2 regions of the Paenibacillus sp. J22FR5 genome follow, and region 1 is predicted to be linked to the other one. Evidence: predicted binding sites of a transcription regulator. Region 1 holds the regulator's gene; the other holds the start of a gene.

The links. The regulator NrdR, encoded in region 1, represses ribonucleotide reductase genes. The targets are predictions, from matches to a motif close to AACACNATATATNGTGTT.
Region 2: AC58P7_RS02435 (adenosylcobalamin-dependent ribonucleoside-diphosphate reductase) is a predicted target of NrdR. The motif match lies at 1,297-1,314, and genes of this name have one in related genera.

Annotation. Positions count from the first base shown of each region.
Region 1 covers NZ_JCAUAN010000001.1:193,815-197,234, forward strand. The annotation lists gene coaE (dephospho-CoA kinase) at 1-158, shown strand, start outside; gene AC58P7_RS00780 (lytic transglycosylase domain-containing protein) at 155-769, shown strand; gene AC58P7_RS00785 (alpha/beta-type small acid-soluble spore protein) at 839-1,048, opposite strand; gene nrdR (transcriptional regulator NrdR) at 1,168-1,647, shown strand; gene AC58P7_RS00795 (hypothetical protein) at 1,850-2,041, opposite strand; cyclic di-GMP riboswitch class I at 2,081-2,179, opposite strand; gene AC58P7_RS00800 (hypothetical protein) at 2,264-2,437, shown strand; gene htpG (molecular chaperone HtpG) at 2,487-3,420, opposite strand, start outside.
Region 2 covers NZ_JCAUAN010000001.1:492,212-495,631, forward strand. The annotation lists gene dat (D-amino-acid transaminase) at 281-1,111, opposite strand; gene AC58P7_RS02435 (adenosylcobalamin-dependent ribonucleoside-diphosphate reductase) at 1,388-3,420, shown strand, end outside.

The sequences.
Region 1 (3,420 bases):
ATGGCTTGTCGGCAGAGAATGCACAGCTTAGGCTTGATGCGCAGATGTCGATCGAGGAGAAAAAGAAGTTGGCGGATATCGTTATCGACAATAGCGGGACATGGGAAGAAACCAACATGAGGGTAGAGCGGTTTTGGGTAGGGAAGGGATTAGCATGACGTTCTTTCGTAAAAAACGAATGTTCGCACTTCTGCTTATCGTTTTTGTCATGATCCTCTTCATGAATAGCGCAATTATAGGAAGAAAGCTATATCCCATCTACTTTCAGCAGGAGATTAGGCAAAGCGCGGCGAAACACAATATAGATCCGTTTCTGATTGCTGCCATTATACGTGTGGAAACGAATTATAAATATCATTTAGAATCAAGCAAAGGGGCATTGGGGTTGATGCAGCTTATGCCTGATACCGCGGATTGGATTGTAGAATCCTCGAATTTAGGGCCCCATACGCAAGAAGATTTGCTTCGTGTTGATATCAACATTTATTTGGGATCATGGTATTTAAATTGGCTGATTAAGCATTATAATGGGAATTTGGTCTACGCCATTGCCGCTTATAATGCAGGTCAAGGTAATGTGAATAAATGGAAAAACAATGGGGTTTGGGACGGTTCTGAATCGACGATTCGTGATATTCCCTTTGGCGAAACTCGACATTATGTACAACGAGTTCTCTATTACTATGAGAAATATACGAAGCTTTACACGGAGCAATGGAACGGTGCTGAAAAAGCTGCTTTGTCAGCATACAAAGAAGCATTGGACTAGCTCCCGGGGGAGCGAAGAGTCCAATGCTTCCTGTGTGGCAGAGTCGTCACGAGCCTGGTTAATTCAAGATTACTTGAATTGACCTGCTAGAGATTGTTCTGCAATTTGTACCAGGCGACGAGTAATGCTACCACCAATAGAGCCAGCGTCACGAGAAGTCATGTTGCCCATATAGCCATCTTGTGGGATAGCAATACCAAGCTCTTGAGCTACTTCGTATTTCAACTGATCCAAGGCTGCATTAGCTTGTGGAACGACTAAAGTATTGTTTGAACTCATGTCTGTTCACCTCCTTGTCGGTTGGTAAATCTATTGTGTGCAGATCTCGAAACTTCAAGACATGTAACATATGGTAATGAAATTTCCAAATTTCCAAGAGAGAAAGGAGAGGAAAGCGAATGAAATGTCCGTTCTGTGACCATTCTGGTACGAAAGTGCTTGACTCCAGGTCCGCCAATGAGAATAAATCGATTCGTCGTCGGCGAGAGTGTGAGAAATGTGCAAGAAGATTCACAACTTTTGAAATGGTAGAAGAAACACCATTAATTGTGATTAAAAAAGATGGAAGCCGGGAAGAATTTAGTCGTGAGAAAATTTTACGTGGCTTGATTCGTGCTTGTGAAAAAAGACCGGTTTCCATGGAACGACTGGAGATGCTCGTGTCTGAAGTTGAAATGCAGCTTCGCACAACAGCTCATGCTGAAGTAGATAGCCTAGGCATTGGTGAAATTGTGATGGAACAATTGTACCCCGTCGATGAAGTGGCCTACATTCGCTTCGCCTCTGTATACAGGCAATTTAAGGACATCAACATGTTCCTAAAGGAGTTAACGCAAATATTGGGAAAGCATGACACCGGATTACTCCGGGATAAATAAGGTTGTATAATGCTGACACGAATTGATTTGTTTTTTTTCGAAATCTGACAAAAAATAAGCAAAAGACAGCGGGTGTCCCGCTGTCTTTTGCTGTTTCATGACGGCGAAGCCAATAATGACGCCACATCATGAACATTTTAAAAAAAATTATTCTATTGACATCAACCGACTGTATTTTTGTAATCGATAAGGCATAATTCGTTTATTGAGTACGTTTGTCCAGTTCACTGCGAAGAAAATGAATAAACCGAATAGCTTCATCAGGGGTTAATACGTTGTTATCAAACGTAAAGGAGAACATGTCCAGAATTTCACTTTCAGGAAGATGCAAGTTATCAATTAATTGCTTCACATCTAAGCTCATATTGCCGTCAATGACTATTTTATTTACCAATCTGTTTCCTCCTTTGTCGTACTGCAATTATCGGATGGAGGCGGTAGCTGGCTGACATACTGGACAGAAGACAGAAGTGCCAATGTAGTCCCTATAGATTTGCGTCATCACTTTTCAGTGATTTTGCCTTTATCGTACCGATAACCGCTTATATGAAAACTATATCACAGGTTAGGTTTGACTTGCTATCAATTACATTAATTCGAAGGATGGTTGAATCCTATGTCCGTCAATAGCCCTAAATCCAGTAAAATTTCTTGTCAATTGGATATTATGAAGGTTGCGGAAGCGCTTGGTATCGATCAAGACCGCTTACTCGCATATGTCTATTCGGGTACAAAAGCCGTCCTAACCTGTGAAAAAACGGAACCTATTTCTCCTTCGGATCCTGCCTAACCCCCAAAAAAAAGCACTACAACGATGAAGTTGCAGTGCTTTACTTTATTTATACCATGATTTTGCAGATATCGTTGGTGAACTCAACCGGATCTTGCAGCGGCAGGCCTTCGATTAAGAGGGCTTGATTGTACAAGAGTGCAGTGTACAGGTTCAACTTCTCTTTATCTTTCTCGAAAGCGTCCTTCAGGGAAGCGAAAACGTCGTGGTTGACGTTGATTTCCAGTACCTTCTCGGCTTTCACATTCGGGTTGTTCGGCATCGCGTTTAAGATTTTTTCCATCTCGATGGTGACATCGCCATCCGTTGATAAGCATACTGGATGCTTTCTCAAGCGCTTGGACGCTTTTACGCTCGTCACTTTGCCAGCCAATAAGCCATTCATGTAGTCGAATAGATCCTGATTTTCCTTTTTGTCAGACTCGGAATCGTTTTGGTTATCCTCGACATCAATACCGAGATCCCCACTCGAAACAGATCTAAATTCTTTCTCTTTGTAGGTCATAATCATTTTGATGGCGAATTCATCGATATCATCCGTAAAGTACAAGATCTCGTAGCCTTTATCAGTCACAAGCTCGGTTTGCGGCAACTTATCGATTCTTTCCATCGACTCACCGGAAGCATAGTAAATGTACTTCTGGTCTTCTGGCATTCTCGATACATACTCGTCCAATGTGACAAGTTGTTTCTCCTTGGAGGAAGAGAACATCAACAGATCCTGTAGAAGCTCTTTATGCGTGCCGTAGTCGCTGTATACACCGAATTTAAGCTGTCTGCCAAAGGACTTGTAGAATTGCTCGTATTTCTCTCTCTCGTCCTTCAGGAGGCTTTGCAGCGAGCCTTTAATTTTGCTGGAAATGTTTTTGGCGATCAACTTCAACTGACGATCATGCTGCAGCATTTCTCTGGAAATGTTGAGCGACAAGCTCTCGGAATCAACCATCCCTTTGACGAAGCTGAAATAGTCAGGAAGCAGGTCG
Region 2 (3,420 bases), 300 kb from region 1:
CCCTCTCGTGAATCCTAGTTGTTGCTTGGACGCATTGCCCGCCCACCACGTTAACGCTTTTGCTTGGCAAAGTGTGTGGGTGCGGAATATCCAAGGTCTTATATAATTAACCATAGTTTAATTGGCTCTTGGGTTTCCGTCAATTGTTTTATCCACATTTGTGTGTTTTTTGTAAACATGTGTCGGCAATAGCTGTGGGCTAGAAAGAGGGCATCCTAGAAGCCATGTTAGATGACTGTGGCTGCCCATTTGAAATTGAAAGTTTGGTAGTGTGATCCCTCTAGTTGAGAAAGGTCCTTTCGAATTCAGCTTGGAGCTGCTGGGTGATCGTCCCAGGTATACCTGTTCCGATTGCTTGTCCGTCGATTTGTAGAATTGGTGTGATTTCCACTGTCGTACCTGTGATAAAGGCTTCGTCCGCTTGCAAGAGCTGCTCCGTGCTGAAAGCTTCTTCTTTGACGGTGATTTCGAGTGCTTGTGCCAAACGTAACACGACAGCACGTGTAATGCCATGCAGAATCAGATGATTCGCTGGATGCGTATACAGGATCTTATCTTTGACCATCATCACATTCGATGCGCTGCACTCTGTTACCGTGCCTTCGCGATGCAGAACGACTTCTTGCACACCATGATCAAGAGCAGCTTGTTTTGCGAGCACATTTGGGAGCAAATTTAGGGTCTTGAGATCGCATCGTAGCCAACGAATATCGGGTTGAGTGATCGCTTTGATTCCGTTCTGGATCGTGGCTAGTGGGCGCTTCACTTCGGAGCAGTACGCTAGGAGAATTGGTTCAGCCTTGGCGGGGAAAGGATGCGCGCGAGGCGCCTCTCCACGGGTGATTTGCAAATAAACCGTGCCTTCGATGAGTTCATTTTGCTGAATGAGCTTTCCCAGAATGTCAATGATTTCATCATTGTTGTACGGTAATTGTAAGCGTACTTCGCTCGCTGTACGTTCGAGCCTTTCCATATGGGCCGCGCCCTCATAAATGTGTCCATTGTAAACGCGAAATACTTCGTAAATGCCGTCACCGAAATAATAGCCGCGATCATCAGGTGAAATCTGAATGTCTTTTTTATGTACGAAATCATTTTTATAAAAATACATGTCGATGCGCTCCTAATAAAAATATTTTATGGAACATATGTTCTAAAAAATACTCTGATGTGGTATCCTACTTATAGGTTATCAAAGGAAGAGAGATGCGTCAAAGCTAGTAAATCTGCGGATAGAGTGAATTTGGTTCTTTTGCCAATGGCTCAACCATATGTTGTGTAGTATAATAAGTTGGCAATACCATATATTGAGAATTATTGGCTACAAACTCTTGTAGCTACTATCTTAATTGCAGCTGAATATGCAGTCTATTGGGAGGCTTAAGGCATGGGGAATGTTTATGAGAGCAAGAAGCTTACGGGACTAAGTGAGAAAATATTTTTGGATCGATACGCGTTGAAGAATGCGGACACGAGTCATGCAAAGGTAGGAGACACGGTCCTTGTCCTGACAAAAGATGATCCGAAATTCCCAGCCAAAGAGGTTGGCGAAATTATTAGTCGTGAAGGAAATATCGTGAAGGTTCGAACGCGCAGTGGGGAAACCGTTGAATCTGCCGTTGAGAAACTTACTTTAAATATGGAGAAAACACCGGAAGAAATGTGGGACCGCTTGGCAGGTGCTATGGCATCTGTAGAGAAGACAGCGGAAAAGCGTCAAGAATGGACGGAGAAATTCAAATACATTCTGAACGATTGGAAGCTTGTACCAGGGGGACGTATTGCAGCTGGCGCGGATGCAAGTGATGAATTAACGCTATTTAACTGCTACGTTATTCCTTCGCCCAAAGATAGTCGTGGTGGAATAATGAGTACACTGACCGAAATGACTGAGATTATGTCACGCGGCGGTGGCGTTGGGATCAACTTGTCTTCCCTTCGTCCAAGACGCTCTGTTGTGAAGGGAGTTAACGGTTCTTCAAGCGGTGCTGTTTCATGGGGCGGACTTTTTAGCTACACAACGGGACTGATCGAGCAAGGTGGGAGTCGTCGCGGGGCGTTGATGCTCATGATCAATGATTGGCATCCGGATTTGGAGGATTTCATTACGGTGAAGTCTACCATGGGGCAAATTACGAACGCGAACTTGTCCGTGTGCGTTAGCAACGGCTTTATGAAAGCTGTGAAGGAAGATTTGGAGTGGGAACTTGTTTTCCCTGATACGACCGATCCTGAGTACAATGAATTGTGGGACGGCAATTTAGATGCATGGAAAAAGCTAGGCAAGGCTGTTAAGCCTTATCGCACTGTTCGTGCGCGGGATGTTTGGCATTCCATTATTGAGTCGGCTTGGAAATCGGCGGAGCCAGGCGTTGTATTCTTGGAATATTACAATCAAATGTCCAACAGTTGGTACTTTAACCCGATTATTTGTACGAATCCATGTGGGGAGCAGGGGCTTCCGGCTTGGGGCGTTTGTAACTTGTCTGCGATTAATCTTTCTAAGTTCTATGATGCGGAGAACCATGATGTTGATTGGGAAGAATTAGCTACAGTCGTGCGCTATTCGACGCGTTTCCTTGATAATGTCATTGATAAAACGCCATATCATTTTGAAGAAAATCGTGCGAATCAGCATAATGAACGTCGTGTAGGACTAGGAACAATGGGTCTGGCCGAGCTTATGATCCTTTTGAAAATTCGCTACGGCAGCCCGGAATCGTTGGTGTTCTTGGACAAGATTTATGGCTTCATGGCGAAAGAAGCTTACTTGGCTTCAGCTGAGATTGCTGGTGAGAAAGGATCCTTCCAAGCCTTCATCGAAGATAAGTTTATGGAGAGCGGCTTTATGAAGAAGATGACCAGCGTCTATCCAGAGGTTGGTGAAGCGATTCGTCAGCATGGGATGCGTAACGTTACCGTTATTACCCAAGCGCCAACGGGAAGTACGGGTACGATGGTTGGTACTTCTACGGGAATCGAGCCTTACTTCGCCTTCGAATACTATCGTCAGAGCCGTCTAGGCTTCGATAAACAGTATGTGCCGATTGCGCAGAATTGGAAGGATGCGAATCCAGATCAAGATTTACCGGATTACTTCGTTACTTCCATGAGCTTATCCGCTGAAGATCATATTCGTGCACAAGCTGCGATACAAACGTGGGTGGATAGCTCGATTTCGAAGACAGCTAATTGTCCAGCCGACTTCACGGTTGAAGAAACCAAACGACTCTATGAATTGGCCTATGATCTGGGTTGTAAAGGTGTGACGATCTATCGCGATGGCAGTCGTGATGTACAAGTATTGAGCACGAGTTCAGATAAGAAGGATGAGAAGCCGGAGGTAAAAGAGGTACAGCCTGAAGTTGCTCCAGTAGCTGTCGCGGCGGAGGCTGTTGCGGAAACAGAGAGCTTATCTCA